DNA from 3 places in the Clostridium sulfidigenes genome. Region 1 is predicted to be linked to each of the others. Evidence: riboswitches for the same ligand, from Rfam matches in the RefSeq annotation. Region 1 holds a riboswitch; each other region holds the start of a gene.
The links. Region 1 has a riboswitch for cobalamin ahead of cobT (nicotinate-nucleotide--dimethylbenzimidazole phosphoribosyltransferase). Riboswitches for the same ligand answer to the same signal wherever they lie in the genome.
Positions count from the first base shown of each region.

Region 2: another riboswitch for cobalamin. It lies ahead of ACTNBA_RS17505 (cobyric acid synthase); the one in region 1 lies ahead of cobT (nicotinate-nucleotide--dimethylbenzimidazole phosphoribosyltransferase).
Region 3: another riboswitch for cobalamin. It lies ahead of ACTNBA_RS13725 (hypothetical protein); the one in region 1 lies ahead of cobT (nicotinate-nucleotide--dimethylbenzimidazole phosphoribosyltransferase).

Region 1 is NZ_JBQHQR010000009.1:116,234-126,606, reverse strand. It holds gene cobS (adenosylcobinamide-GDP ribazoletransferase) at 1-499, opposite strand, end outside; gene cobU (bifunctional adenosylcobinamide kinase/adenosylcobinamide-phosphate guanylyltransferase) at 515-1,066, opposite strand; gene cobC (alpha-ribazole phosphatase) at 1,112-1,699, opposite strand; gene cobT (nicotinate-nucleotide--dimethylbenzimidazole phosphoribosyltransferase) at 1,759-2,832, opposite strand; cobalamin riboswitch at 2,992-3,164, opposite strand; gene ACTNBA_RS12100 (DMT family transporter) at 3,440-4,300, shown strand; gene ACTNBA_RS12095 (MGDG synthase family glycosyltransferase) at 4,537-5,631, shown strand; gene ACTNBA_RS12090 (polysaccharide deacetylase family protein) at 5,631-6,335, shown strand; gene ACTNBA_RS12085 (lysylphosphatidylglycerol synthase transmembrane domain-containing protein) at 6,338-7,402, shown strand; gene ACTNBA_RS12080 (EutQ-related cupin domain-containing protein) at 7,532-8,002, opposite strand; gene eutH (ethanolamine utilization protein EutH) at 8,005-9,099, opposite strand; gene ACTNBA_RS12070 (BMC domain-containing protein) at 9,181-9,726, opposite strand; gene ACTNBA_RS12065 (EutN/CcmL family microcompartment protein) at 9,719-9,991, opposite strand; gene ACTNBA_RS12060 (TIGR02536 family ethanolamine utilization protein) at 10,003-10,373, opposite strand, start outside.
Region 2 is NZ_JBQHQR010000020.1:14,950-25,322, forward strand. It holds gene ACTNBA_RS17485 (NAD(P)H-dependent oxidoreductase subunit E) at 1-143, opposite strand, end outside; gene yfcE (phosphodiesterase) at 294-839, shown strand; gene ACTNBA_RS17495 (hypothetical protein) at 876-1,058, opposite strand; gene glyA (serine hydroxymethyltransferase) at 1,437-2,669, shown strand; cobalamin riboswitch at 2,805-2,977, shown strand; gene ACTNBA_RS17505 (cobyric acid synthase) at 3,238-4,734, shown strand; gene cbiB (adenosylcobinamide-phosphate synthase CbiB) at 4,752-5,714, shown strand; gene ACTNBA_RS17515 (pyridoxal phosphate-dependent aminotransferase) at 5,753-6,877, shown strand; gene ACTNBA_RS17520 (NAD(P)-dependent oxidoreductase) at 6,908-7,546, shown strand; gene hemC (hydroxymethylbilane synthase) at 7,579-8,451, shown strand; gene cobA (uroporphyrinogen-III C-methyltransferase) at 8,471-9,925, shown strand; gene hemB (porphobilinogen synthase) at 9,986-10,373, shown strand, end outside.
Region 3 is NZ_JBQHQR010000012.1:47,336-57,708, reverse strand. It holds gene ACTNBA_RS13760 (acetaldehyde dehydrogenase (acetylating)) at 1-233, shown strand, start outside; gene ACTNBA_RS13755 (phosphate propanoyltransferase) at 233-883, shown strand; gene eutM (ethanolamine utilization microcompartment protein EutM) at 956-1,246, shown strand; gene ACTNBA_RS13745 (HAD family hydrolase) at 1,441-2,217, shown strand; gene ACTNBA_RS13740 (erythromycin esterase family protein) at 2,244-3,563, shown strand; gene ACTNBA_RS13735 (erythromycin esterase family protein) at 3,593-4,903, shown strand; gene ACTNBA_RS13730 (DUF4269 domain-containing protein) at 4,966-5,550, shown strand; cobalamin riboswitch at 5,652-5,842, shown strand; gene ACTNBA_RS13725 (hypothetical protein) at 5,981-6,406, shown strand; gene ACTNBA_RS13720 (DUF1002 domain-containing protein) at 6,461-7,354, opposite strand; gene pepV (dipeptidase PepV) at 7,592-8,995, shown strand; gene ACTNBA_RS13710 (YdeI/OmpD-associated family protein) at 9,328-9,783, shown strand; gene ACTNBA_RS13705 (YmaF family protein) at 10,048-10,373, opposite strand, start outside.

The sequences.
Region 1 (10,373 bases):
TTGGTACTACTATTATCATATAACCTATAGATTTTGTTCCTATATAATATATTCCTAAAGCCTTAACTGCTATATCTATAATCATGGCTAATACTCCAAAAGAACCTACTCTACTATCCTTCATTATCTCAATTATTCGCTCTCTACTTCTAAAAGAAAAGAATCCATCACAGGTATCTCCTAGTCCGTCCATGTGAAGTCCACCTGTAATAAATATTCCAACTATAACTGTAATTATAGCAACCATAGGTAATGGCAACCATATAGATGTAATATAAAAAATTAAATATTCAATAGCCCCAAGAATAGCTCCTACTACGGGAAAATATAAAGTAGCTTTTTTAAAGTTTTCTTTCTCACAAGCCAGAGATATATTTACTGGTATTCTAGTTATAAATTGGAATAACAAAAGAAAATTATTAAAGAAAATCTTTTCTTTTCCTATGGCTCCTAATACCATAATAGCTATTATAGCTAAAATTATCAAATTTTTAATCATAACACTGCTCCTCGTCTATCCCTTTATTTTTAGTCCTTGTCCACAACAAACTAAATATACCTCATCACAAATATTTGCTACATGTTGATTTATAAAACCTTGAATATCTCTAAAAATTCTAGATAATTTGTTTTCAGGCACTAATCCCCATCCAACTTCGTTGGTAATTAATACAACTTCCTTATCTAACTCTTTACACTTTTCTAAGAATAATGTAAATTCATTCTTTATGCTATTACATATTTTATCTATTTCATCATCACTTATATTATCGTAATTTGTAGTGATTTCAAACATTAAATTGGTAGTCATTATAGTAACGCAATCTAAAAAAATATATCTTTCAGTAAATCTCTCTATTTTTTTATATAAGTCTTTATAACTTTCTAAGGTTTGCCAACTTTTATTTCTGCTTTCCTTATGCTTTTCTATTCTGTGCTTCATTTCATCGTCTGTTACTATAGCTGTTGCTATATATAATACATCATCAGTATGTTTAAGTAGATTTTCTCCATATTTACTTTTTCCACTTCTACATCCACCAGTAACTAAAGTTAATTTACTCATTTTCTTTCTCCTCTTCTTTTATCCTCATAAACAAATTAATTAATATTAAAATTCTACTGGAATTATACTATCAATATAAAAGTACCCGTATTCTAATTTAATTATGGACAAATCTGCATTTTTAGAATTAAACCTCCAATAATTATCTAAACTACCTTCCAATATATAAGTATATATTGTTCTTATAATTCCTCCATGGGTACAAATAAGTATATTCTCAACTGATTCTTTTTTTAGTTCTTCCATAAAGCTTTTCACTCTATTATAAACCTCTATAAAGCTCTCTCCCTTCTCTATGGAATACTCCTTCCAATCATTTGTCCAAGTATCATATTCTAACTTAAATGAATCTTGTAACTGCTTATAGTTTTTTCCTTCAAAGATTCCAAAGTTTCTTTCATTCAATCTAGAATCTACTTTAACCCCTTCTCCTTCATATATTTTTTTAAGGGTTTCCTTTGCTCTTTTTTTTTCACTACAAAACACTTTATCAAAGTTTATATGCTTCAATTTTTCTCCTACCAATTCTGCTTGCTTAATTCCCTTTTCTGTTAGTTCACAGTCTATATCTCCATAGTAAGTCTTTTTTATATTTTCTTCTGTTTCCCCGTGTCTAACTATATATATTTTCAATTACTACACTCCTTTATAAAAAGCTGTATATAAGTAACCTATCTACACCGGTTCATATTCTATTGTTTTCTTATATCTATATAATCCTTTTTATCTATGCCAGCTTCATTAAAGGAATCCATATTATTCATAGTAAAAACAGCACTCTCTATTATTCCAAAGGCTATTGGGCATCCACTACCTTCACCTAATCTCATTCCTAAACTAAACATAGGTTCAAGTCCTAAAGTTTTCATTGCATATTGTGCTCCTGGTTCTGCTGATAGGTGAGATGCAAACATATACCCTGAAGCCTTTGAACTTAATTCCTTTGCACAAATAGCTGCAGCTGATGATATAAGCCCATCAATTACCACTGGCACTTTATATATAGCACCTCCTAAAAATACTCCACAAAGGCCAGCTATATCAAATCCACCTACCTTACTAAGCACATCTATTACATCATTTTTGTTAGGCTTATTTATTTCAATAGATTTTTTTACCATAGCCTTTTTATGGGACAATCCATCATCTGTTAGACCTGAGCCTTTACCAACTATTAAATCACTATCAATTCCAGAGAATACACTTATTATAGCTGCAGAAGTAGCTGTATTACCTACTCCCATCTCACCAGTTCCTATTAAATCATATCCTTGATTTTTTAACTCCTTAACAATATCAATTCCTATCTTTATAGCTTTGATAGCTTCTTCCCTAGTCATTGCAGGACCTTTAGTCATATTACTTGTACCATATCTAATCTTTCTGTTAATTATTCTAGGATCAGTAAATTCCTTATCCACTCCTATATCAACCACAGTAGTATCATTATTGTAGTATCTACTCAATATACACACTCCAGTAGTACCCTTTACAAAATTTTCTGTAACTGTAGCTGTTACCTCTCTTGGGCATGAAGAAACCCCTGATTCTTGAATTCCATTATCAGCACACATTATAACTATATTTTTCTTTTTTATTTCTTTTATATGCTCACCCTTAATACCACTAAGTTTTACAACAATCTCTTCTAGGACTCCTAAACTTCCTATAGGTTTGCTTAAATGATCTATGTAATTCTTAGAATTATTCATTACTTCTCTATTTACCTCTTCAATACCACTTAATAACTTTTTTAATTCATCCACTCTTATCACTCCATCTAAATTTATTCTGTAAAATTTATTCTTTAAATAGTTTTATTATAACTAAAAACACCCTTATCCTCTAAGATAAGGGTGTTAATACACATAACTAAATTTATTAAACTAAAAAATAGTTTGATATACTCTTCCCTCCGAAGGTCTCAACTAACAAAGTTTTAGGCAGGTCTCCTGGCTCACGGCTTATCCTCATCATTCCCTTCCCAGTGAATTACCAGTGGTATCATGACTTGTATCCGTACACAGTAGCGGGGGCTGCAGTGGCTTTTAACCACTTTCCCTATTAAACTTAATGTACCTTAAACTATTATTCATTTAACTTAAATTATATACTACTAGCATAACTTATTCAACAATCTTTATGGACTCCATATTGAATAATACATATATAACTTCAGGTTATTAACTATAAATATAAATTAAATTTACATAACATTCGTAAATATCCCTATTCCCTTGAAAAATTTATGAAATAGTGGATAATTATAATTGATAAGTAATATCATTTGAATTACATTTATAACTTTACTATAATACATAAACTGTATTTTAAAATAGTTTATAAAAATTAACTTAAGATTGGAGACGTACTATGAGTAATAGAATTAAAGGAATAATATTAATTATTTTATCTGCCTTTGGCTTTGCAATGATGTCTGCCTTTGTAAAGCTATCTGGAGATTTACCCTCTATGCAAAAGGCTTTTTTTAGAAACATAGTTTCTTTTGTCATAGCTCTTGGTATGATTATATATCACAAAGAAAGTTTCTTTGGCAAAAAAGAAAACCAAAAGCTTCTTATTATGAGATCCACTTTAGGCACATTAGGAGTAATATTAAACTTTTATGCTATAGACCATCTTATTCTTTCAGATGCTAATATGCTTAATAAGCTAAGTCCTTTCTTTGTAATACTTTTCTCTGCTATCTTTTTAAAAGAAAGATTACAGCTAAGGCATATTACTATCATTGCTATTGGTTTCCTTGGATCACTACTTATTATAAAGCCTGCTTTTAGTGTAGACATAATTCCTTACCTCATAGGGCTTTCTTCTGCCATATTTGCTGGCTCTGCCTATACCTGCGTTCGAGCCATTGGAAACCGTGAAAAGCATTATACTGTGGTGTTTTATTTTTCTTGCTTTTCTGTAATAACAATTTTCCCATTTATGATATTTTCTTATACACCTATGACTTTGATTCAATTTACCTACTTAATATTAGCCGGTATCTTTGCAACTATAGGACAATTTGGAATTACTCTAGCCTATAAGTATGCACCTGCAAAAGAAATATCAATTTTTGATTACTCTAATATAATCTTTTCAGCTATTATAAGCATGGTAATATTTAACCAATCCCCTGATATCATAAGTATTTTAGGATACATAGTTATATTTTCTGCTTCACTTTACATGTTTATGTACAATAAAAAACTAGATAACCTTAAATAATATTTTTAAAAGGGTTGTCTCAAAGTTAATTCTTTTGAGACAATCCTTTTTATTATATATCTAAGGTCTTTATTTCTCTATTTAATATAGTAATTTATTATTAATTTATGTTTAGCTTAATAATTTCCTCCAAATCTTTAATAAATCTTAAGATTTATTAAAGGTATTTCTTAAGATTTACCATGTAAAATAAAACCATAGTAAAAATTATGTAGAATTAATGGGGGGTTTAAAATATGAAAATATTAATTCTTACAGGAAAATTTGGTATGGGCCATTATTCAGTATCTAAATCTTTATGTGAACAAATTCAGTCTAATCATCCTAATGCATCAGTAGTTATAAAGGATGTTTTTGAATACTCATTACCAAATTATTCCAACGCAATTTATAAGGCTTTTAATGTTATGGTGAACAAAGGTAGTGTGTTTTATAATCAAGTTTATAAAATTACGGAAAATAGAAAATATAATATGAATCCTATGTTTTTAAAATACTTTCTTCCTAAGCTTGATAACCTAATTAAAGATGTAGAACCTAATATTATTATTTCTACTCTACCCTTTTGCTCTCAACTAATATCAAGATATAAGATGAAATATAATCCATCTCTTCCGCTTATAACTTGCATAACGGATATTAGTAGTCATTCAGAGTGGCTTAATGATAATACTAATTGTTATTTAGTTGGAAGTAACTCTTTAAAAAAGGATTTAATTTTAAAAGGTGTTCCTGAAAACAAAATATTTATTAATGGAATACCTGTAAAAGAGGAATTTAAAAAATCTATAACTAATAGTTCTTCTAATGAAAAACAGCTCCTTATTATGGGCGGTGGATTAGGGCTATTACCCAAGTCTATGGAATTTTATAACCAGCTTAATTCTTTAGAAAATGTAAAGACTACAGTTATTACAGGAAATAATACTGAAATCTATAATATGCTTTATGGAAAATATGAAAATATTAATGTACTTGGATATACTGATGAGGTTTATAAATATATGCAAAAAGCAGATTTAATACTTTCTAAACCTGGTGGAATAACTTTATTTGAAAGTATTTTCTCAGAAACACCTTTAATTGCCTTTAAGCCTTTTCTTCAACAAGAAATTAATAATACTAACTTTATATTAAACAATGGTATTGGAAAGGTTCTTGAGACAAGTCCTGATAAATGTTTTGATAAAATAAAAAAAATTATTTTTGATGATGCAATACTAGATAATCTTTCTAATAATATAAAAAATTTCAAAAAACAATTTGATTGTACATCAATTGAAAAAGTATTACTTACTTTAGAACCTAATATGGATGGAGCGTGTGCTTAATGTACTTTACTACTTTAATAGCTATTATTATAATTATTTTTCTAATTCATTCAATTATACCAACTTTATACAACAAATATATAAATTCAAATATTATTAAACTCACTAATAAAGATAATGAAATAATGCTAACTTTTGATGATGGCCCTGATGAAAGATATACTAATAATCTTTTAGATGTGCTTAAAGAAAATCAAATTAAAGCTACTTTCTTTGTTGTTGCAGAGAATGCTAAGAATAATCCTGAAATAATCTATCGTATGCATAAAGAAGGGCACACTATAGCACTACATTCTTTAGCCCATAAAAATGCTCTCTTTTATAGCTATAAATATACGAAAAAAGATTTTAAAAATAGTATCGAAATCATGAAAAACTTCAATTATCAAATCAACTATTATAGACCTCCTTGGGGACATAGTAATATCTTTACAAACTTTTTTGTTAAAAAATATAATTTAAAAATGATTTTATGGGATGTTATGGCAGAAGATTGGAATAAATACGCTACAGTAGATTCTATATCTTCAAAGTTAATACTACGCACTGATAGAAATTCTATTATATGTCTACATGATGCAGGAGAGAATTCAGGGGGTGCCTTCAATGCTCCTCTTAAAACCATTGAAGCATTATCTACAGTTTTACCTAAGTTAAAATTAGTAGGTTATAAATTTATAACACCAGAAAGGTTAGGACATTAATTGTGCAAAAAACTATAAAAAAAGACAAGTTTAAAAACTACTATGGAAGTTTAATTTTTATGTTCTTACTCATTGCTATTACTTTTTACTTACTTTTTAAAGATACTTCGATAACTTCACTAATCCCTGTAATAAACACAATTAATCCTATTTACTTATTCATAGCATTTTCTATGATGTGTCTATTTATAATTTTTGAAGCTTATGTTATTTATATTATACTTAAAAATTTAAATATAAAAGTACCTTTTAAAAAATGTATTGGTTATTCCTTTATTGGATTTTACTTTAGTGCTATTACTCCTTCATCATCTGGTGGTCAGCCAGCACAAGTATACTATATGAAAAAGGATAATATAAATATATCCTATTCTTCTTTAACTTTGTTAATAATTGCCATAGTCTATCAATCAGTAATGATTTTATATGGACTACTTATGTATCTTTTTAAATATACTTTTATAATAAATAATGTACGTGGCATTAAATGGCTGTTAATTTACGGAGTTATGATAAATGTATTTATAATAGGTTTTATATTTGCAGCTATATTTTCTAAAAATTTAGTTGGTAAATTTATTAAATTTATTGTTGAACTCTTATCAAAATTTAAAATTATAAAAAATACAGAGTATACTCTATCTAAAATTGATGTTCACCTTGATGAATATACTAATGGTGCTAATTATATCAAAAATAATCCTTTACTAATTGTTAAGGTTTTAATAGTTACAGTTTTACAAATCACAGCCATGTATTTAGTTCCATATTTCATATATAAATCTTTTGGATTAAGTACTTATAGCATTATAGATGTACTTTCTATACAAGCCTTATTAACTATAGCAGTCTCTTCTTTACCTTTGCCTGGTGCAGTAGGTGCCAGTGAAAGTAGCTTTATGATATTATTTAAAATATTCTTTTCAAAAGAATTATTGCTTTCTGCAATGCTATTAAGCCGTGTAATTAGTTTTTATGCCTTTCTATTATTGAGTAGCATAATAACAATAATTATTCATATTAAAGTTAATGGTAGACATAAAATTCAACATAGTCATCTACATTAATAATAAACTCTGATAGAAATTACAGTAATAGAATATTTAATATTCTATTAGTTTATATTTAAACTAAAAATACAGACTATATCTAAATAAAATTTGGATATAGTCTGTATTGGTATGTTAATTAATTTATTAGTTTTGAGTTGCCCAATCTGCTGGATATGTTACATATATGAATCTAGCATAGTTTGGAACTGAGAATTTAATTGTGCTTCCTTTTGGTATTAAAATTAATTCTCCAGCATCTGCTGATACAAGTCTTCCATCTATTACTATGTCTAGATGTCCTTCTATAACATAATCTATTTCATCATAGTTTAAAGTCCAATCGAAGGTTGTTTCTTTCATCTCCATTATTCCACAACCTAATCTTTTACTTTCCTCAAGAGTGAATAAATCTTTTGTATATACTATATCACTGCTATTTCCAGTATCAAGCCTATTTGACTCGTCTACTCTAACTGTTGGTAGTTTAACAGAGATAATTCCGCTTGCATCTTTATTTCTTACAAAATCTACAGAATCATTAGAAGCTCCTGTAAGTTTTTCTTCTATTATTTGTCTAACTAATTTTTCTAATAAGCTTTTATCGATATTTTCCATCATTATTTAGCCTCCTCCTTTTTAGCTGCATTGTTTGCAATAAATATAGCTACAAATACTGCAGTAATTCCTGCAACTAACTTACCAACTATCATTGGTAATATCATTTCTGAATTAAATCCTGCTGTAAATCCTAAGTGATCTCCAAATACAAAGGCTGCAGATACTGCAAAAGCAACGTTAATTATTTTACCTCTGTTATCCATATCCTTCATCATTCCGAACATTGGAATACTATTAGCAAGCGTTGCAACCATACCAGCTGCTGCTATATCATTCATTTTTAAAACCTTACCTAATCCCATTAATGGTTTTTGGAATACTTTCGTAATTACGTATACTAGTGGGAATGCTCCAGCAAGAACTATTGCTATTGCTCCAACAGTTTCAATACCATCAGAAATTGGTGCCATTCCTGGAATTACAACAATTCCTGTTAATGCTTCAATTACAGCCGCTGCTAATCCTAAAGTTATAACTATTACTACAAACTTCCCGAAAACTGTAAATCCTTTAATTATTGCATTTTCAAATTTCCAAAGTCCTAAAGCTATAAGTGCTGCAATTATTACTATTGGAATTAAGTTTTTTAGCACCATAATTATTGGGAATCCAGCTACAAGACCACCAACAAAAGCTCCTAATGGAATTGTAATAACCCCTGCTAATACTCCCATAGCTAAGAATTTATGATCTTCTTTTTCTATTATTCCAAGGGCAACTGGAATTGTAAATACTATAGTAACACCCATCATTGAACCAACTATTAATCCGCCAAACATTCCTGCTTGAGAATCTACTGCAAGAGCTTTAGAAAGCGAAGCTCCTCCCATATCGTTTGCAAGTAATGTACCTCCAAACATACCTGGGTCTGCTCCTAAGAAATTAAATACTGGTACTATTACTGGTTCTAATATATTTGCAAGTACTGGTGCAAGACAGATAACTCCTATCATTGCAATTGCAAGAGAACCCATAGCCATGAAACCTTCTTCGAACTTTTCTCCCAGTCCAAACTTATTTCCTAAACACTTATCTATGGCTCCAAGGGCCATAAATACAACCATGATATATACGATTATCTCGTTAATTCCCATTGTTTCATCTCCTTAATAAGTTAATTCTTTATTTATTCAATTTATTTATACTGTTAACTGTGTAAACTAAAGTTTAAGCTTTTATGTTAAATACTTAATGATAAGTTCATCTGGCGAAGGTATTACTGATGCATGAACAATTCGTTTTTCTTCTATAGCTTCTTTAGCTATATTTATTCCATGCTCTACATCACTAAGCCCACCAGAAATAATATAAAAAAGTTTACCACTTATTCCAGATGCTACTTGTAGTTTTACTAAATTTAAATTGGCTCCCTTAAGAGCAATATCTAACGCTTTAAGACCACTACTTACGCTATTGGTCTCCATTACTCCTATGGCACCATTAGCCTTAGTTACAAACCTACTTTTCAAAGCTTGTATAATATTATTATGGACACTATTTATAATACAACTATCTATTATATGCCCCTGACCAGAGAAAATCCCGTGGTCAAGGGTTGTTCTTATAGCACCTTCATCTCCTGTTAATATAACCAAAAACCTTCCAGGACATATAGTTTTAAGATATAGTACATCAACATCAGCTTTTTTCACCATTTCATCTGCAACTTCAATGCCTTTAGCTATACTTTTAAAATCAATTGCTCCAATACTTTTACTCATTTTCCACCTCTATTGAATCAATTATTCCTATTATAGTTGCATCCACAGGTACATCTCTTTCTCCTAGTGACACTCTAGCTGCACCACCTCTAGTTATAAGTACATTGTCTCCAGTACCTGCACCTACACTATCCGCTGCTACAAAAAAGCCTGTTTCTTCTACATCTATATCTTTAAGTAGCCTCACTATTAAAAACTTTTGACCATTTAGCTTTTCATCTTTTCTAGTTGCCCATAATCTACCAACAACTCTACCTATAACCATATTATCCTCCGCTAAACTCTTTTAACTTTCAGATTATGAATTCTTATAAAGTCGTTAGCCAATGGAGTGATTATGCTTTTTTTATCTATTACCACAGATTTCATTCCATTCATAAATGGCTTCCTAAGATCCATCTCACTAATAAGTTTCTTATTTCTAATTTCGAAGCTCATCTCTTCTGATATAAAATTTGAAGTTTCTAATATACTAATATCTTCAATTTTTTTATACTCTTCTTTTCTTGTGGTTTTATCTTCAACTTTTTCAATAAACTCAACTATATCAATTCCATACACTTTAAGCTCTCTTTCAAAGCTTAAATACTTATTATATAGTGCTCTTGGAGCAGTATTTTTATACTTTCTATACTCTAGACCATTTT
Region 2 (10,373 bases), on a different contig from region 1:
GTACAATGACCAAGACAAAATGAAGCTTTTAATTCTATTTTATCTGTTAAATTATTTAATTCTATTAAGCTCTTAATTCGGTTTATAACATTGTGAGAACCTCTTACATAACAAGCACTTCCAACACAAACTTTAACAATCAAAATAAAACCCCTCCTTAATCTGTATATATGTTATATAATAAATTATAGAACTTTGGTAAAATACCGTCAATCACATGTTGTTATACATTTGACAATGTTATAAAAGTAATGTAAATAATAAGTATAAAATTTATTATGGGAGGATATAAAATGAGATTAGTAGTTATTTCTGATATTCATGGTTCTTCAAAATACACAAAAAAAGCTATAGAAGTATTTAATAGAGAACAGGGTGATTATTTATTAATTCTTGGAGATATACTTTATCACGGGCCAAGAAATCCATTACCGGAAGAGTATGATCCTAAAGAGGTAGCAAAGATACTAAATGAATATAGATATAAGATAATTGCAGTACGTGGAAACTGTGATTCGGAAGTTGATCAAATGTTATTGGATTTTCCATGCATGGGAGATTATTCTGTAGTTTTATATAATAACAAAAGATTTTTTTTAACTCATGGACACAAATATAATGAGAATAATATGCCTAATATATCTACAGAAGATATAATGCTACATGGTCATACACATATATTAGGTATTAATAAAAAAGATGGCATTTCTATAATTAATCCAGGTTCTATTTCTTATCCAAAGGAAAATAATCCTCATAGCTATGGAGTTGTATATGGAGATGTATTCTATATAAAAACATTAGAGGGAACTATAATTCAAGAAATAGTATTGAACTAAATAATGTTCTATATTAAAAAGTAGAGGGTATTTCCTCTATTTTTTAATTATTTTATCAATTATATTAGATTCAATTAATTCACTTTTACTAAATCCGTTTCTAAAGTATCTCACTTGTTTATACTTAACTCCACCCATTTCAAAATCAAGGATATCAATTCTATCTCCCTTAAAAACTTCAGCTTCTTTCTTGCCTTTTAGAAATATATGAATTTCCATATCATTCCTCCTTATAGTTATTAATTAAATAGATTATATAACAACATAGATGATTTATTCAATAATATAACTAAAGGAATTATTAAATTAAGTTAAATAGTATTTTAAAAAGTTAAATATATAGAAACTATTTAAGGGTGTTTTTGTACACATAAAGTCATATAATTAAAAAATTTCAAGAATAATTAAAAAATTGAGTAGGTTAACATGAAAATAAATGTTATAATAATATGTAAAGGTTCTGGTGGTTATATTGTTGCTATCTGTGCTGCAAAACTAAGTACTAAAGCTTTACTAACGCAAAAGAAAAAACTTGTTAAAAAGCTATTCACATGGTTCCACCAAAAACAACTAATTTTAATTGCAGGAGGAGTATGTATGAACTTAGAACATGTTAAAAACATTGATACGGAAATTTATGAAGCAATTTGTCTTGAGACTGCTAGACAGGAAAGTAAAATCGAACTTATCGCTTCAGAAAACTTTACAAGTGAGGCTGTGAGAGAGGCTATGGGGTCCACTCTTACAAATAAATATGCAGAAGGATATCCAGGAAAAAGATATTATGGTGGTTGCGAATGTGTAGACGTTGCTGAAAACATTGCTAGAGATAGAATGTGTAAACTATTTGGCGCAGACCATGCCAATGTTCAACCTCACTCAGGTTCTCAAGCTAACATGGCAGTTTATATGAGTGTATTAGAACCAGGAGATAAAGTATTAGGAATGAATTTATCTGATGGTGGACACTTAACCCATGGAAGTTCAGTTAACTTTTCAGGAAAGTTATATAAATTTATATCTTATGGAGTAGGTGAAGATGGATTTATAGATTATGATGCATTAAGAACTGTAGCTTTAGAGGAAAAACCTAAAATGATAGTTGCGGGGGCTAGTGCTTACCCAAGAATAATAGAATTTGATAAAATAAGATCAATATGTGATGAGATAGGTGCATATATGATGGTAGATATGGCTCATATAGCTGGGCTTATTGCCGCAGGTGTACATCCTAGCCCAGCTCCATATGCAGACTTTATTACAACAACAACTCATAAAACTTTAAGAGGACCAAGGGGTGGGGCAATACTTTGTAAAGATAAGTATGCAAAACTAGTAGATAAAACTATATTCCCTGGAATACAGGGTGGTCCATTAATGCATACTATTGCAGCTAAAGCTATTTGCTTTAAAGAAGCTCTAGACCCATCTTTCAAAGAGTATCAGCAAAAAGTTTTAGAAAATGCTAAAGCTCTTGCAAGTGCATTAAAAGAAAGAGGATTTAAATTAGTGTCTGATGGTACCGATAATCATTTAATTCTTGTGGATTTAAGAAATAAAGATATTACAGGAAAAGCAGCGGAGCATCTATTAGACGAAGTTGGAATCACTGTAAATAAAAATACAATACCTTTTGAATCCCAAAGCCCATTTGTAACTAGTGGTATTAGAATAGGTACACCTGCTACTACTACTAGAGGTTTTGGAAAAGAAGAAATGATTGAAATTGCTGATATAATGAATTGGGCAATTGATAATAGGGATGCTGATTTATCACCTGCTAAGGAGAGAGTTAAAGCTCTTTGCAATAAAATTCCATTATATAAGTAAAATATTTGTCATAACTAAAGACCTATCATTTTCAATGCTAGGTCTTTACATTTTTTACAGAATATAAAAGTGAATGCAAAGTAAAATTTACATTATATTGACTTATGTGTTTAAACCTCTTATAATTATGGGTGAAAATTAAATAGTATTTTAGGTGCTTTTTAAAAGTGAAAAGGGAATATGGTTAAAATCCATAGCAGCCCCCGCTACTGTAAATGATGACGACCCTCAAATACCACTCTTAATAGGGGAAGGTGAGGTTAGAGTGATTCATAAGCCAGGAGACCTGCCTAAATATAAGCTTTCGGAGGGAAATGAGCTATTTTAGTGACTAAGTTAATATGTATAAGTAAAATTAAAGATTTTGGTAAGTTTATCTTACTTAGATTTAAACTTATATTTTTTATTTTACTAAGATGGAAATTTTAATTATTTGGCAAGGGAGCTTTTCTTCCTTGCTTTTTTATTTTATTTAAATTGAAACTCGACTCACTGCGTTCGCTGAGTAAGTGATTCACCCCAAATCAAAGATTTGGGTTCTCTACTTAATAGAAAGAAGGTATTATAAATGGCTAAAATAATGATTCAAGGTACAGCTTCTTCTGTAGGAAAAAGTATACTAGTTACTGCATTATGTAGAATATTTAAACAAGATGGGTATTCGGTATGTCCATATAAGTCACAAAATATGTCTCTTAATTCATATATAACTTTGGATGGAAAAGAGATGGGGCGTGCTCAAGTTTTGCAAGCTTATGCTGCGGGACTTGAACCGGAGGTATATATGAATCCTATTCTACTAAAACCTACTACAGATAAAAATTGTCAAATTATTTTTAATGGAGAAGTTTATGGTTATTCCAATGCAAAGGAATATCACAATTTAAAAGTTAAATTTAAGGATGATTTAAAGTCTGCTTTTGAAAAATTAGAAAATCAATTTGATATTATTGTTATGGAAGGGGCAGGAAGTCCAGCAGAAATAAACTTAAGAGACAACGATATTGTTAATATGGGGATGGCTGAACTAATAGACGCACCTGTTTTACTTGTAGGTGATATCGATAAGGGAGGCGTATTTGCTTCTTTGCTAGGTACTATTATGCTCCTTAGTGATAGTGAGAAGGATAGAGTTAAGGGAACTATTATAAATAAGTTTAGAGGAGATATATCTTTACTTAAACCTGGAGTAGATAGTTTAGAGGAGTTAACTCATAGGGATTGCTTAGGGGTTGTTCCATATTTTAAATTAGACTTAGAGGATGAAGATGGAGCTGTTGACCTTAATAAAAATATCACAGATAAAATTGATATAGCCATTATAAGGTTACCACATATATCAAACTTTACTGATTTTGATGCATTATCTATAGAACCAGATGTTTCTGTAAGATATGTGGAAACTGTAACTGAATTTAAAACTCCTGATTTAGTTATAATTCCTGGAACTAAAAATACCCTAGGGGATTTAGAATATTTAAAAAAATCAGGTTTATATAACAAAATTAGAGAATATGAAGTTAATGGGAAAATCATAGGTATTTGTGGAGGATATCAAATGCTGGGGAAGGTATTAGAGGATCCTTATGGAGTTGAAACTACACTAGAGTCTATGGAAGGATTAGATATTTTACCTATAAAAACAGTTTTTGAAGAGAAAAAGATTACAACTAGAGTTAATGGTATCATAGCAAAGGATTTAATAAACAATGATACACCTTTAAGTATTTATGGATATGAAATACACATGGGAAAAACTACGCTTTTAGATGAAGGTAAAAGCCTTATTAACATAAATAAGAGCAATAATGAAGAAGCTAATCATTTAGATGGAGTAGTAAATAATAAAGGAAATGTTATGGGAACGTATATTCATGGTATTTTTGATGGGGTTGAGTTTAGACAACACATTATTAATGAATTAAGAAGAGACAAGGGAATTGAAGAGAAGGTTTCTATGCCTTATGAGCACTTAAGAGAAAAGGAATTAGATAAACTAGCTGACCTTGTAAGAGCCTCTATAGATATGAATAAAATATATAAAATAATGGGCTTAAATAGATAGTGGGAGAAGTTATCATGATTAATTTTCATATATCCTTAAATATACTTTGTGTATCTTTAGCAGTTATTTTAGACTTTATTTTAGGTGATCCTAATTGGCTACCACATCCTATTATATATATAGGAAAACTTATTGGAGCTATAGAAAAGTGGCTAAGAAAACATTTCCCTAATAATATTAAATTGAAGTGGGCTTCTTTATTTATGGTGTTTATGGTTTGTATAATTACATACACTATTCCATATTTATTACTTAAGCTATCTATAATAAATAATATTGTTTTTATAGTAGTTAATACTTTAATAATATGGACAACGCTTGCTGCTAAGAGTCTTCATACAGCCGGAATTCAGGTCTATAATGCTCTTGTTCATGATGATATAAAAGAAGCTAGAGTTAAGCTTTCATATATTGTAGGTCGAGATACAACTTCTTTAAGTAAGGATGAAATAATTCGAGGTGATGTAGAAACTATAGCTGAAAATACTTCTGATGGTATAATTGCACCTATAATTTATGCCATCATAGGAGGGGCACCACTTGCTATGATGTATAAAGGAATTAACACCATGGATTCTATGGTAGGGTACTTAAATGAAAAATATAAGAATATAGGTTTTTTCCCAGCAAATGTTGATGATATATTTAATTTTATTCCTGCTAGACTAACTGGAGTATTAATGTGTCTTACAGCATGGGTAGTTAAGGGAAGGATAATTGAATCCTTTAAGATTATGATTAGAGACAGAAAGAATCATAAAAGTCCTAATTGTGCCTATCCTGAGGGAGCTACTGCTGGAGCCTTATCTATTCAATTAGGTGGTGCTAATACCTACTTTGGAGAAATAGTAGAAAAACCAACTATTGGAGATGCTACAGAAGCTTTAAGTCATCAACACATTAAGAAATCTATAATACTAATGTATAGTAGTGAAATTTTACTAATAATATTAAGTTTAGCATCTGTAATTATACTTTAGTTAAAGGTGAGTGTTTATATATACTTGCACATATTAAGATGAAAGGTGGTATATATATTTTGAAACATGGAGGAGATATATATACTGAAGGTACTTTAATTGGAAGAAAACTTTTAGACTTTAGCTCAAATGTAAATCCTATATCCATATCTAAGGATTTTAAGGGAAATATAGGAGAAGCTTTAGAAAAGGTACCTCTGTATCCAGATATAAAATATAGAGAATTAAAAAATAACCTATTAAATTATTTATTTAAAAGTAATGAGTATTTTAATGGAAATGCCTATGGTAAAGAGTATTTTAATAGCATAGGTATTGAAAATATTATAGTAGGAAATGGAGCAGCTGAAATTTTAGATTTAGTTATAAGCTACTTGAATTCTATAACCATAGTTGTTCCTTCCTTTGTAGAATACGAAGATTTTAGTAAAAAACATAAATTGAATATCAATTATTCTTTTTTAAATGAGTTTATGGAATATGATTATGAAGATATTTTTGCACAGATACAAAATACTGAGGGGTTAATAATAGCTAATCCCAATAATCCAAATGGTTGTATTATTGATCATTGTAAATTTAAAAACATATTAGATTATTGTGAAGCTCATAATAAATTAGTGATTATTGATGAAGCGTTTATAGAGTTTGTATTAGATAATAATAAGAGTATAATTAATTATATACATAATTATAGTTGTATTGTAATTGTTAGAGCTATAACAAAATTTTTCTCCATGGCAGGAGTTCGTTTGGGCTATGCTATAAGTAGAAATAATAAATTACTAGATTTCATTATTTGTAATCAAAATCCTTGGACAGTAAATTGTTTTGCAGAAGTTGCTGCTAAGTATGCATTATTTGATGAAAAGTTTATAGATGAAAGTAAAAATTGGTTGATATCCGAAAGAGCATTTATGAAAAAATCTTTGAATCATATAAACATTATACAAAATGTGTATGAAAGCAAGGCTAATTATTTTCTTTGTAAGATAAAAGGAATTACAAGCTCACAACTTTTAAAACAGCTTATGGAAAAGGGTATTTTAATTAGAAATTGTAATAACTATACTGGTCTTAATGATAGTTTTGTAAGGGTAGCTATAAAAACTAGAGATATGAATGAAACTATTATAAAAGCTTTAAGTGAAATTAGTAACTAAATAAATATTAAAATAAAGGATAGGATTCTCATGGATAGTTTTAATGATTCCGTATTTATTTCATTGAATGGTATGAATACTAAAGTTTTAATATTAGGAGGAGGAAAAAGTGCTTTAATAAAAGCTAAAACTCTTTTAAATAGTAAGTTTGTGGTTCATTGCATCTCAGAGCAGTTTACAGATGAATTTAAGTTGTTAGATGGTGCTTATGGTAATTTGAAACTTCTAGATAAAACTTTTACTAATGAGTTATTGGAGGATTATCATTTAATTGTAATTTGTACAAATGATTCTAAATTCAACGAAAATATTAGGAATATATGCAACAGTAAAAATAAAATTTTTATTGATACTACCCTTCCGGAGAATTCTAAAGCTGTTCTTTGTGCTACAGGAAGAAGTGAAAATATTGCTTTGGGGCTTCGAATTAAAGGAAAAAATCCTAAAGCATCGGTTTTTTTATGCAATAAGGCAAAGGAGTATCTTCAGAACTTTGACAATTATATAGAATTTATAACTCATATTAGAAATAATGTAACAACTTTAAATAATAAAAGTGAAATTCTAAATTTTATATGTTCTGAAGATTTTCTTTTCTTCTTTAACCATGGATACCATATTGAGATTTTGCAATTATTTTATTCAGATTTAATAAATGAATGGGTATAGATTTAAATTATACAATGAATGGAGGAGTAGAATTGAATTTAAAATTAGCTACACGAAAAAGTAAGCTTGCTCAAGTTCAAACTGATTATGTAATGGATTTGGTTGAAGAGCTACATAATATAAAATGTGAAAAGGTTCTTACAGATACTTTAGGAGATAAAAGACTTGATGTAACATTAGATAAAATAGGTGGAAAGGGAGTCTTTATAAAAGAGTTAGAAAAATTAATGATTGATGGAAAAGCACATGGAGGAGTCCATAGTATGAAGGATGTACCCTATGAGCTACCAGATGGTTTCTCTATTGCTGCTACACCAATAAGGGAAGATGTAAGGGATGCCTTTGTTTCTATGAATGGTGTTTCATTTTTTCATTTACCTAAGGGGGCTAGAGTTGGTACTAGTAGTAAAAGAAGAAGTGAGCAAATTCTTCTTCTAAGACCAGACATTGAAATAGTTCCTGTAAGAGGTAATGTTCAAACAAGAATTGATAAGATTGAAAATGAAAACTTAGACGGAATAGTATTAGCAGCTGCTGGATTAAAGAGATTAGGATTAGAAGGAATTATTACCAATTATTTTGAAACAAATGAAATAATTCCTGCTATTGCACAAGGAGCTTTAGGTATAGAAATTCATGAGAGTTGTGAATATGCAGATGAATTAAGGGCTCTAGATAATGAGGAAGTTAGAATTTGCGTAGAAGCTGAAAGAAGTTTTATGAGAGAGTTAAAGGGTGATTGTCATTCTACTATTGGTGCATATGCTTCTATAGAGGATGATGTAATGACTATTATGGGTATATATGAAGTCAATGGTAAATTAGTAAAAGACACTATAATAGGAAATAAAGAAGAATATTTAAACTTAGGAAAAAAATTATCACAAGTTATCTTAAATAAGTAGATATTTAATAGGAGGATTTATGGGAAAGGTTTATTTAATTGGAGGTGGTCCAGGATCACCAGACTTAATAACATTAAGAGCTATAAAGGTTTTAAGAGAATGTACAGCTATACTTTATGACAGATTATCTGGTTCTGAAATATTAAAATATGTAAATAGAGATGCAAAACTTTATTATTGTGGAAAAGAGCCAGGATGTCACTATAAAACTCAGGAAGAGATTAATGATACCTTAGTTAAATTAGCAAAAGAAGGACATATTGTTGGAAGAATTAAAGGTGGAGATCCATACATATTTGGTCGTGGTGGTGAAGAAGCTTTAGCTCTAATAGATGAAAATATTGATTTTGAAGTAGTGCCAGGTATAACTTCACCTATTGCAGCACTCAATTATGGTGGCATACCTGTAACTCATAGGAAAATTGCCCAAAGTTTTCATGTCTTTACTGCTAAAAGTGCAGCTGGTTTAAACTTAGATTTTGAAACTATAGCTAAATTAAAGGGTACTTTAATTTTTATGATGGGTTATGAACAATTAGGAGGCATTTGCAACGGTCTTATTACTGCTGGATTAGGAGAAGAAACTCCAGTAGCTCTTGTAATGAGTGGAACTACCTCTAATCAAAAGAAAGCAGTAGGAACTTTAAAAGATATAACTGAAATAGCAAAGGAAAAGGGCATATCAAATCCATCTATCATTGTAGTGGGAGAAGTAGTCAAATTCAATGATAAGTTGAATTGGTTTGAGAAGTTACCTCTATTCGGAAGAAATATTTGCATAACTAGGAGTAAAGCTCAAAGCAGGGAAATTGGCGATGAATTATCTAAATTAGGAGCTTCAGTTACAGAAATAAATTCTATTGCAATAGAACCTAATCCTGAAAGTATTAAAGCTATTGAAAATAAATTAGAAGACTATAAGTATATATTATTAACTAGTATTAATGGAGTTGAAATGCTATTTAATGCATTATACCATAACAGTATAGATATAAGAAAAATTAAAGGTGAGTTTGTTTCCATAGGAGATGCTACTACTAAAGCTTTAAAAGCTAAGGGAATAATTCCAACTTTAACAGCAGAGGAATTTACAGGTGAAGGTTTATTTAAAGCTATAGAACTAAAGGTTTCATCAGGAGATAAAATATTAATTCCACGCTCCAAAAAGGGGAGAGACTATATTGTAAATGAACTTCGAAATATTGGAGCTGAGGTAGATGATATACCAGTATATGACACAGTTATTGGTGAAAATCCTAATTTAGTTTCTTTTGATAATTGTGATACAGTTGTATTTACTAGTCCTAGCACCGTAGAAAATATGATTACTTTAGTTGGAATAGATAAGGTAAAAGAAAAATCAATTATATCAATAGGGCCTATTACTTCAAAGGCATTAAATGTTCATCAATTATCCTATACACAATGTGATAAAATTGGAACTCAAGGTATTATAGATACCTTAATAAAATAAATTTTTTTAAGACTGAAAGGTAGGTGTATCATGGCCTTGCATTAATAGGCCATGTTTATTATGTTCAAAAGATATAGAAGATTAAGAGAAACTAGTGCAATAAGAGATATGGTACGTGAAACTATTTTAAATAGTAATGATTTTATATACCCAATTTTTGTGGTTGAAGGAGAAAATATTAAAGAAGAGATTCCATCTCTAGTAGGGAATTACCACTGGTCTTTAGATAGATTACCAGAAGTTATAGATGAAGTTATTGCTGCAGGAGTAAAAGGTATAATCTTATTTGGACTTCCGGACGAGAAGGATGAAATTGCTTCTTCAGCTTTCTGTGAAGAGGGTATAGTTCAAAGAGCAATAAGAAAAGTCAAAGAAATCTCTAAGGAATTATTTGTTATTACTGATGTATGCATGTGTCAATACACTTCTCATGGTCATTGTGGAGTTA
Region 3 (10,373 bases), on a different contig from region 1:
CATTAGCATCTAATGACCCAACTTTCAACTGTATAAAAACTGCTGAGAATTGTCACAGCGTACAAAATCAACTTATGAATATGAGTCCAGATCAAATTGCAGCAGCTGCAGCGGCTTTAAGTAAAGATAACGCTTGCGTTAACAATACTAATTGCAATACTGATAGCACAAAAAATGAAGAGATTTTAGACTTAGTTAACCAAATAGTTGCCGCTATGAAAGGGGCAAACTAATGGATAATTGTGAAGCAGTATTAAAACTTTTACTAGAAGCTGTGAAAAACGATGGACAAAAAACTGCATCTCAGGGAAATTCATCTGAGATTCCAGTAGGAGTTTCTAATAGACATGTACATCTTTCACAAAAGGATTTAGAGAGTCTTTTTGGTGCAGATTACAGTCTTACAAAACTTAAAGACTTATCTCAGCCTGGACAATATGCATGCAAGGAACTTGTAACAATTTGCGGACCAAAAGGTGCAATTGAAAAAGTTAGAATCCTTGGACCTGTAAGAAGTAAGACTCAGGTTGAAGTATTAAATGGAGATTGCATTAAACTTGGAGCAGCATCAAATGTAAGACTATCTGGAGATTTAAGCAGAACACCTGGAATTACATTAGTAGGACCAAAAGGTTCTGTTCAAATTGAAGAAGGCTTAGTAGTTGCACAAAGACATATTCACATGACACCTGAAGATGCTAAAAACTTAGGAGTTTGTGATGGAGATATAGTATGTATAAAATTTGACGATTTAAGAGGCGGAATATATAGTAATGTAGCTATTAGAGCTAATGATGCTTCAAAACTTGAATGTCATCTTGATATAGAAGAAGCTAATGCAATGGGCATTAACTCAAAATCAAAAATAACAATTGTAAAGTAAAAAAAGTAACAAAATAAGTGGTTATAATTAAAAATTATAATATAAATAAAAGATATTTAGGAGGATTATAAAATGAAATACGATGCATTAGGAATGATAGAAACAAAAGGTTTAGTAGGATCAATTGAGGCAGCTGACGCTATGGTTAAAGCAGCTAACGTATATTTAATAGGTAAAGAATATGTTGGAGGCGGACTTGTAACTGTTATGGTTAGAGGAGATGTTGGAGCTGTTAAAGCTGCTACAGATGCTGGAGCTGCTGCTGCACAACGTGTTGGAGAATTAGTATCAGTTCACGTAATCCCACGTCCACATTCTGAGGTTGAAGTAATTCTTCCATCTTCTAAAGAAGTTGCAAAATAGGATTTTAATAACATTTTAAAAATAGAAACGTCGCTAAAGATAATTTAGCGGCGTTTTCTTTTTTTCTTTTTTTGCTATTATAATATAAAGATAATTTTAGAATAACTAGATAATTATGTATTAAATGTATTATAATTATTAAATACTACAATTTAAGCTTTAATAAAGAAAATTAATTTAGTTGGGGGATTAATATGGAGAAGAAGATAAAATTGATTATAACTGATTTAGATCGGACCCTTTTAAGGACGGATAAAAGTATTTCTAACTATAGTTTAGATGTTATAAGAAGATGTAAGGAGCAAGGAATATTTATTGCTATAGCTACAGCTCGTTCTGAACGAGCAGCTGCTAAATACATTAAATTAATTAATCCTGATATTGTAATTTCTAATGGGGGAGCATTAGCAAAGTGCAAAGATGAAGTTATTTATAAATGTATGCTATCAGCACAGGTATCTGATTCCCTAATTAAAGATTGTGTGATGAGTTCAAATATTGGTGAAATAACTGTTGAAACTGAAAGTGGATATTATTCCAATAGTGAAGAGATAAATAAATTCGGTGAAGATTATACTCATGCTAAATATAATGATTATTCCAAGTCACTAAAATGTATGACTTATAAAATAACTGTGGAGGTTTTCGAAAGTAAAGCTGCAGAGGAGCTAGCTTCTAAGTATCCACAATGTAGTTTTCTAACTTACGTTGGAGAAGATTGGTGTAGATTTGCTCATAGAGATGCCACAAAAATTAATGCCATTAATGAAATCGTTAAATATTTAAATATTAATCTAGAAGAGGTAGCTGCATTTGGTGATGATATTAATGACCTAGGAATGATAAAACATTGTGGACAAGGCATAGCAGTATCAAATGCAATTAAAGAAATTTTAGAATGTGCATCACATATTACAGGAAGTAATGATGAGGATGGTGTAGCAGCTTATATTAGAGAAAATTTCTTATAATAAATTCATTAAGGGAGTGCTTTAATATGAAAAAGAAACTAAAACTTATATCAACATGTTTAATATCTATTCTTTGTTTAACAGCTTGTTCAAAGGTAAATGAAAATCCAGAAGTAAAGGCTTTGAAAAAAAGTGTAATACCAATAAGTACAGTGGAAGCTGATAATGGCTTTAAAGATTTAATGCCACTTAAGGATATATTAAAAGATAAGAAAATAGTTGCCATGGGGGAAGCAACTCATGGTACTAGTGAATTCTTTAAAATGAAGCATAGATTCTTTGAATTTTTAGTAGAAGAAATGGGATATAGAGTCTTTGCTATGGAATGTGACGGGGGTGGCGGACAAGTCATAAATGACTATATTTTAAAGGGGGAAGGTAATGTAGAGGATTCTTTAGATGGATTAGGATTATATAGAACTGAAGAAATAAAAAACATGATAGAGTGGATGAAGGAATATAATGATGATCCATCTCATAAAGAAAAAATTAGATTTTATGGATTTGATATGCAGGGGATAGTAGATACACTTCCTAAACTTAGTTATTATTTAGGAAAATTAGATAAAGAGCTACAGACTAAGGTAGAAGAAGATACTCTTAACACAATTTATAGAAATGATATTAAAGCTCTTACCAATGAACAACTTGATAGTATCCTATTAAATATAAATGAAATTCAGAAAGATATGGAGAATGCAAAAGAAAAGTACTTAAAGAACAACTTACAGAATGAGTATGAGTTAGCTATATGGAATCTAAACCTTGTATCACAATGTGTAGAATATCATATAGAAGTTAATAAAAGTGTAAATCATATAATTGAATCAGTATCAGTAATGAAGATACGAGATAAATATATGGCTGCCAATGTTAAATGGATACAAGAGCATGAAGGTAAATTAGGAAATGATAAAGTTATGCTATGGGCGCACAATGTACATGTATCATATATGGATGATATTTATAAATATATGGGTAAAAATTTAAAGGAAATGTATGGAGATGAATATTATTCTATAGGCTTTGAACTTTCTAGAGGAAGCTTTAATACAAGTGATATGTCTACTGGGACTTTGACAAGATTTGATATAGATAATAATGGTTCTGAATATTTAGCATACAAATTTGATAAAACTAAGATACCTATATCATTTTTAGACTTTAATTCAGCATCTAAAAGTGAAAAAATATCAGAAATATTATCGGAGAGTCAAAGTTTTAATCATAATGGTGGATTTTATTATAATGAAAATACTCCAAAAAGAATTCAATATATACCTAAAAATTTGTTTGATGGATTAATATATATAAAAGAAACTACAGAGTCTAAGCTCGTATACTAAAATAAAAAAGCTAATGGGGGATAATAAATATGAAAAAGAAATTAAGACTTATATCAATTGTTTTATTATCTATTCTTTGTTTAACAGCTTGTTCAAAGGTAAATGAAAATCCAGAAGTAAAGGCTTTGAAAAAAAGTGTAATACCAATAAGTACAGTAGAAGCTGGTAATGGCTTTAAAGATTTAATGCCATTTAAGGATATATTGAAGGATAAGAAGATAGTTGGCATGGGGGAAGCAACTCATGGGACTAGTGAATTCTTTAAGATTAAACATAGATTCTTTGAATTTTTAGTAGAAGAGATGGGCTATAGAGTCTTTGTTATGGAATGTAATGGTGGAGCTGGACAAGTAATAAATGATTATATTTTAAAGGGAGAAGGTAATGTAGAGGATTCTTTACCTGAATTATATAGAACGGAAGAAATAAAAAACATGATAAAGTGGATGAAGGAATATAATAATGATCCATCTCATAAAGAAAAGATTAAATTCTATGGGATGGATATTGTTGATATATTAGATACACTTCCTAAACTTAGTTATTATTTAGGGGAACTAGACAAAGAGCTACAGACTAAGGTGGAAGAAGATACTCTAAACACAATATATAGAAATGATATTAAAGCTCTTACAGCTGAACAACTTGATAGTATCCTATTAAATATAAAAGAAATTAAGAAAGATATGGAGAATTCAAAAGAAAAGTACTTTAATAACAACTTACAGAATGAGTATGAGTTAGCTATATGGAATCTAAATCTTCTATCCCAATGTGTAGAATATCGCATAGAAGCTAATAAAAGTGTACATCCATTTGTCCTATCAGTTGCAGCAAGTAATTTACGAGATAAATATATGGCGACCAATGTTAAATGGATACAAGAGCATGAAGGTAAATTAGGAAATGATAAAGTTATGCTATGGGCACACAATATACATGTTTCATCTATGGATGATATTTATAAATATATGGGTAAAAGTTTAAAGGAAATGTATGGAGATGAATATTATTCTATAGGCTTTGAATTTTCTAGAGGAAGTTTTAATGTATATGATGGTATGTCTACTAATAGTTTTACAAAATCAGATATAGATATTAGTGCTTCTGAATATTTAGCGTACAAATTTGATAAAACCCAGGTACCTATATCATTTTTAGATTTTAATTCAGCATCTGACAATAAGGAGTTATCAGAAATACTATCAAAGAATCAAATTTTTAATTTTAGTAATGCATTTTATGATGAGAGTATTCCAAAAAGCTTTCAATATATACCTAAAAATTTGTTTGATGGATTAATATATATAAAAGAAACTACACCTTCCAAAATACAATAAGGCATTAAAGTTTGAAAAATTAGTCAAATAGAAGAATAACATAGTTAAGAGGATAATTTAGTATGAACAATAAAGATTTTATAAATATAAACTACCTTAAACATGGTAATAAAAAACAACAAAATTCATATAAAGTACTTAAGGAGCTGGATATATTTAATGTTTTAAGAAAGTTTAATCCAATATTAGTAGGGACTATACCTATTAATATTGATATAGAAAACAGTGATTTAGATATAGTATGTGAAGTTTATGATTTTAAGGAATTTCAGAAGAGAGTAGAAGATAGGTATTTTATGTTTAGTAAATTTCATATAAGTAATAATAGTACAGATAATGAGACAATATTAACTGTAAACTTTTATGTGGAGGATATTGAAATAGAAATATATGCTCAGTCATTGGATAGTTGTAAACAGAATGGTTATAGGCATATGGTAGTGGAAGATAGAATACTTAGATTAGGTGGAGAAAGAACTAGAGAAGAGGTTGTTATCCTTAAGAAAAATGGATTGAAAACAGAACCGGCTTTTGCAAAACACTTAGGTTTAGATGGAAATCCATATGATGAGTTATTGAGATTAGAAGAATGCAGTGATGAGGAAATTAAAAATATGTTAAATATGATATTCAGCAATAAACATTAAAATAACTACTAAAACTTCTAATTTTAAGGTAAAACAATAGTTAGGGCTATAATTAATGGTTTGACATGAAAATTAGAAGGGTATAATATAATATTAACAATTGAATATTATGGAAGATGGGTTCGGTTATATTCTCCTATAACTGATTAAAAGAGAAGCTGGGTGAAAATCCCACACGGTCCCGCCGCTGTAAGAGAGGAGTTTTCTTCTAAGATGCCACTGTTTTTTATGGGAAGGCAGAAGAAAATAATGATACTTGAGTCAGAACACCTGCCTATTTTTTACGCTATAATTCTACGAGAGATGGAAGGGTGTGATTTAATCTATGATAAATAAGATTTAAGACCTTTTAGTTTTAGTAGCTAAGAGGTTTTTTAATTTACCATTAATAAAGCAATAAATTTAAATTATTAGTAAGGAGTGAGTGTATATGAAAAGAGCACAATTCGATAAGGAAAGTTTATTATTAGTTATATCAGAAGTACCAAAGGTTTTGAAAAACCTAGATAATATTATAGATAGGAATAATGAAAAAATAGATACTGAAGAAGGAAACTTTAAGGCGGAATTTACTAATTTTATAGAGCTTTTAGGAAAATATATGAGTAAATGCCTAGTGACTATAAGTGAGCCTTATAATGAAAATTTATATAGTGTAAGTATAGACAACTCAGTAGATGCTGGATTTTTACCACAAATATCATCTGAGTTTTATAACTATTTAAAAGGCTTTAAAAACTGTGAAGAAACTATAAAAAATGTATCCTATAAGGAACTATATAAATTCTACGTGGATAACCATGATAACATAGATAAATTATATGACCATATGATAGAGTTTACTAACAAATTATAAAAAATAAACCGTACCCTAAAAGGTGCGGTTTATTTTTATAATTAAATCTTTAATTTAGTTAAAAAGTGAACTGAAGAATTCGCTAATCCAGCTAAATAGTTTATCAAAGAAGCCTGAATCCTTAAGTTCTTTTCCTAGAGCATTCATTTCATCTTTAAATTTAGATGCACTTTTGTCTAAGGTATCCTTAAGTTTAGAATAGTCTAAGTCTAGGTCATTTATATTAGACATCAATGTAACCATATTGTTTTGAATGGTAGCACTTATATCTACATCATATTTTTTTTCAACTTTTTCAATAATTTCTTTAATTTCCTCTTCGCTAGAAGGCTTGTCTTTTATAACAGCTGTTTTAACTTCGTTGATAATTGCAGAAGCTTCTGTATCCCCTATCTCTTCAGCTAAGTCTAGGGATACGTCTATTTCCTCTTGAGCGGCTTTTTTATTAGAGGTAGATAATTCACCACCCATTATATTCTCAGCACCAGCAAGGATTCCAGCAAGAGCTGATTCTCCAGTTACTTCAAAAGGAGCTGAGGCTGTAACCTCTGCATTCAATATTCCAGAAGTAATTAATGCATTTGCAAGCATATCATTAGTTACTAGTGTTAAGTTAGAAGAGTTTACTGTTACGCCATTTTCCTTTTGTAATAGCTTAACATAGGCACTAGAATACCATCCACCTGTAAAATTGGCTAATTCTTTTTCATCAAGACCAAATTGTTTTAGTGCCATTTTACTGTCTACATATATAGCTTCAATATTGTCTGGAGCTTTAAAGTACTTTCTTAATTGAGCTTCTTGACTATCACTTAAATCAGAACCAAAGCTTAGAATTTCACCACTTGGGTATTCACCATGAATATCTGCAAAAGCAGTTGTAGGTATAGATATACATGTTAAAATACCTATAGTCATAGCTAATTTTTTAAAAAATTTCTTTGACATGTTAAATTCTCCTTATACTTAAAATGTAAGTAATACTATCTATATAATAAAATCTAGATAGTTACTTTATATATCTTATTATATATATTATATTTTATATTTATAGGATATAGAATAAATATTAATAAATTTGTAAGAAACGAAAAGAGTAAATTAACTGTAACATCTATGGAAATTAAACAATTTTAGTATTAGAATGGAATTATAGTTAAATTTTAAAATAAAGGTGGGATTTGGGTGTATAAAAATCAAATAGAAGAATATTTTCACAATCATAAGGATGAAATGTTAAATGACATATGTGATTTAATAAAGATAAGAAGTGATAGATCAGAGACTAAAGAAGATATGCCTTTTGGAGAGGGTCCAGCAAAAGCTCTTAAGGCTGCTTTAGAGCTAGCAGAAGGTATGGGATTTAAAACTACAAATTATGATAACTATGTAGGAGCTATTGATTTTAATGATAAAGAAAAGCAATTAGATATTTTAGCCCATCTAGATGTAGTACCGGTTAGTGATGATTGGACAGTTACAAAACCTTTTGAGCCAATAATAAAAGATGGTAAATTATATGGAAGAGGTTCAGCGGATGACAAGGGACCAGCATTAGCAGCTTTATATGCTTTAAAGGCTGTTAAAGATTTAAATATACCTTTAAGTAAAAATGTTCGTCTTATATTAGGAACAGATGAGGAATGTGGAAGTTCTGATATAGCATATTACTATAAAAAAGAGAAAGAAGCACCTATGACTTTTTCACCTGATGCAGACTTTCCTGTTATAAATATTGAAAAGGGAGGATTACATAGTCCCTTTGAAAGTAAGTTTGAAGAAGATAACAACTTACCAAGAGTGATTTCTATGACAAGTGGAGTTAAGGTTAATGTAGTTCCAGATACTGCAATTGCAGTTGTGGAAGGTTTCTCAGAGGAAGAAATAAATAAATATTGTATAGATGCGGCAAAAAGTACAAATTTAAAATTCACCTTTGATAAAGACGGTGAAAGCTGGGTTATTAAGGCTAAGGGAGCAGGAGCACATGCGTCTACTCCTGAAAATGGAAATAATGCTCTTACAGGAATGTTAGAATTACTCACATCTATGCCATTTGTAAGTAGTGAAGGATTTAAGAAACTATGTGCTGTTAGCAAGTTATTCCCACATGGAGATTTTAAGGGGGAAGCTTGTGGTATTAAGATGAGTGATGATCTATCTGGTGAATTAACTATAACTTTGAATATATTTAAATATACTACTTCAGAGTTAAGCGGAACCTTTGATTGTAGAGCACCACTTTGTGCAACTAATGAAAATGTGCGTGATGTTTTAAGAGACAATATGGCAAAGGATAATATAATCTTATCTAGTGATGATATGTTCCCAGCTCATCATGTTGATGAAAACTCTGAGTTTATACAAACTCTTTTGAAATGTTATGAGGAATATAGTGGACAAAAGGGTGAATGTATAGCCATAGGAGGAGGTACTTATGTTCATCATATTAATAATGGAGTAGCTTTTGGATGTACAATGCCAGGTACTGATAATAATTTACATGGTGATGATGAGTTTGCAGTAGTAGATGAACTTCTACTTAGTGCTAAAATATTTACTCAAGTAATTATTGATCTATGTAAATAATATTTTAATTTAATAAGCCTAGTTAGGATAAATAGAATAATAATTTCATTTATCTTAGCTAGGCTATTTTATAGTAGTTAAATAGGTAAGAAGAGTATTAAATATTCTTCTTATTATAACATGGATTTAACCATGTTATAAAACAGCAAAATCCCTGAAACCAGCATGAATAGAACAACTAGTTAACTAGTTTTATAGTTTTATAGTTAAATAGGTTTATATGTAAATAGTTTCCTAAGTGAGATTTTATTATAATTAGTATATGATATTATGTTATAACATATCGAAGTTATAGTGAATATTTTATTTCATATATAAAGGAGAATAATATAATGGAGAAGTTTGAAGGACAACTTAAAGAAGCAATGGGAAAAGGTGGAGCATATATAGAGATACCTTTTAATGTAAAAGAAATTTTTGGAGCTAAGAGGGTTAAAGTTAAAGCTACTTTTGATGGGGTGCCATATAGGGGATCTATTGTTAGAATGGGAACAGAGTGCCACATAATAGGTGTAACTAAAGATATAAGAAAAAAGATAAATAAAGATATTGGAGATTATGTTAAAGTTATAGTTGAAAAAGATGAGGAAGAAAGAAAAATTAATCTTCCTGAAGATTTTAAAATAAGAATTGAAGAATCTAATGAAGTGTATGATTTTTGGAATAGTTTATCTTACTCTAATCAGAAGAAATATGTGGATTATATAGATTCTTCTAAAAAGGAAGAAACACGAAAAAAACGAGTAGAGGATTCGATAAATAAGTTAATTAATAAAGAGAAGCTATAAATAAAGTCCCCAAATCCTATGTAGTACAAAGATTATTGATGAATAGTCTGTATAATAAAATCCCTGCAATACTATATTACAGGGATTTTAATAAGTTTTGGGTTGTATAAACTCTAGTTTCATTCCTTTAAAAGTACCTGGGGGGGACAAATTTTAAAAGGGAATCTTATGAAGCTAGAGTATGTATAGATAATATTATTTAAACTACAGCTCAGAATTTACTAGGCTGTAGTTATTATATTTTAAATTAAATTACTTTATATATTATTTATTATTTGGAAAAAAAGTTGGTGCTTCAATTAAGGTTGCAAAAATATATTCATGAGTATGGGCATTGTCTCTACTTGTTTTTCCTTTTACAAAGTGAACATGCTTACCGTTGCCAACATAAATAGCTGGTCCAGTAGTATCACAAATTTCATGGTAATGATTATAGAAATCAGTATTTGTTTCAAGTTTGTGAACGTGTGAGTTACGGTAAGGAATAGCTTCACCAGTTACACCAGCAAATCGATGGTTGTGAATATTGCTACAGTCTACACAACCAGATTTTGTAGAACCATTATATTCATGAACATGGGTTTGAACTT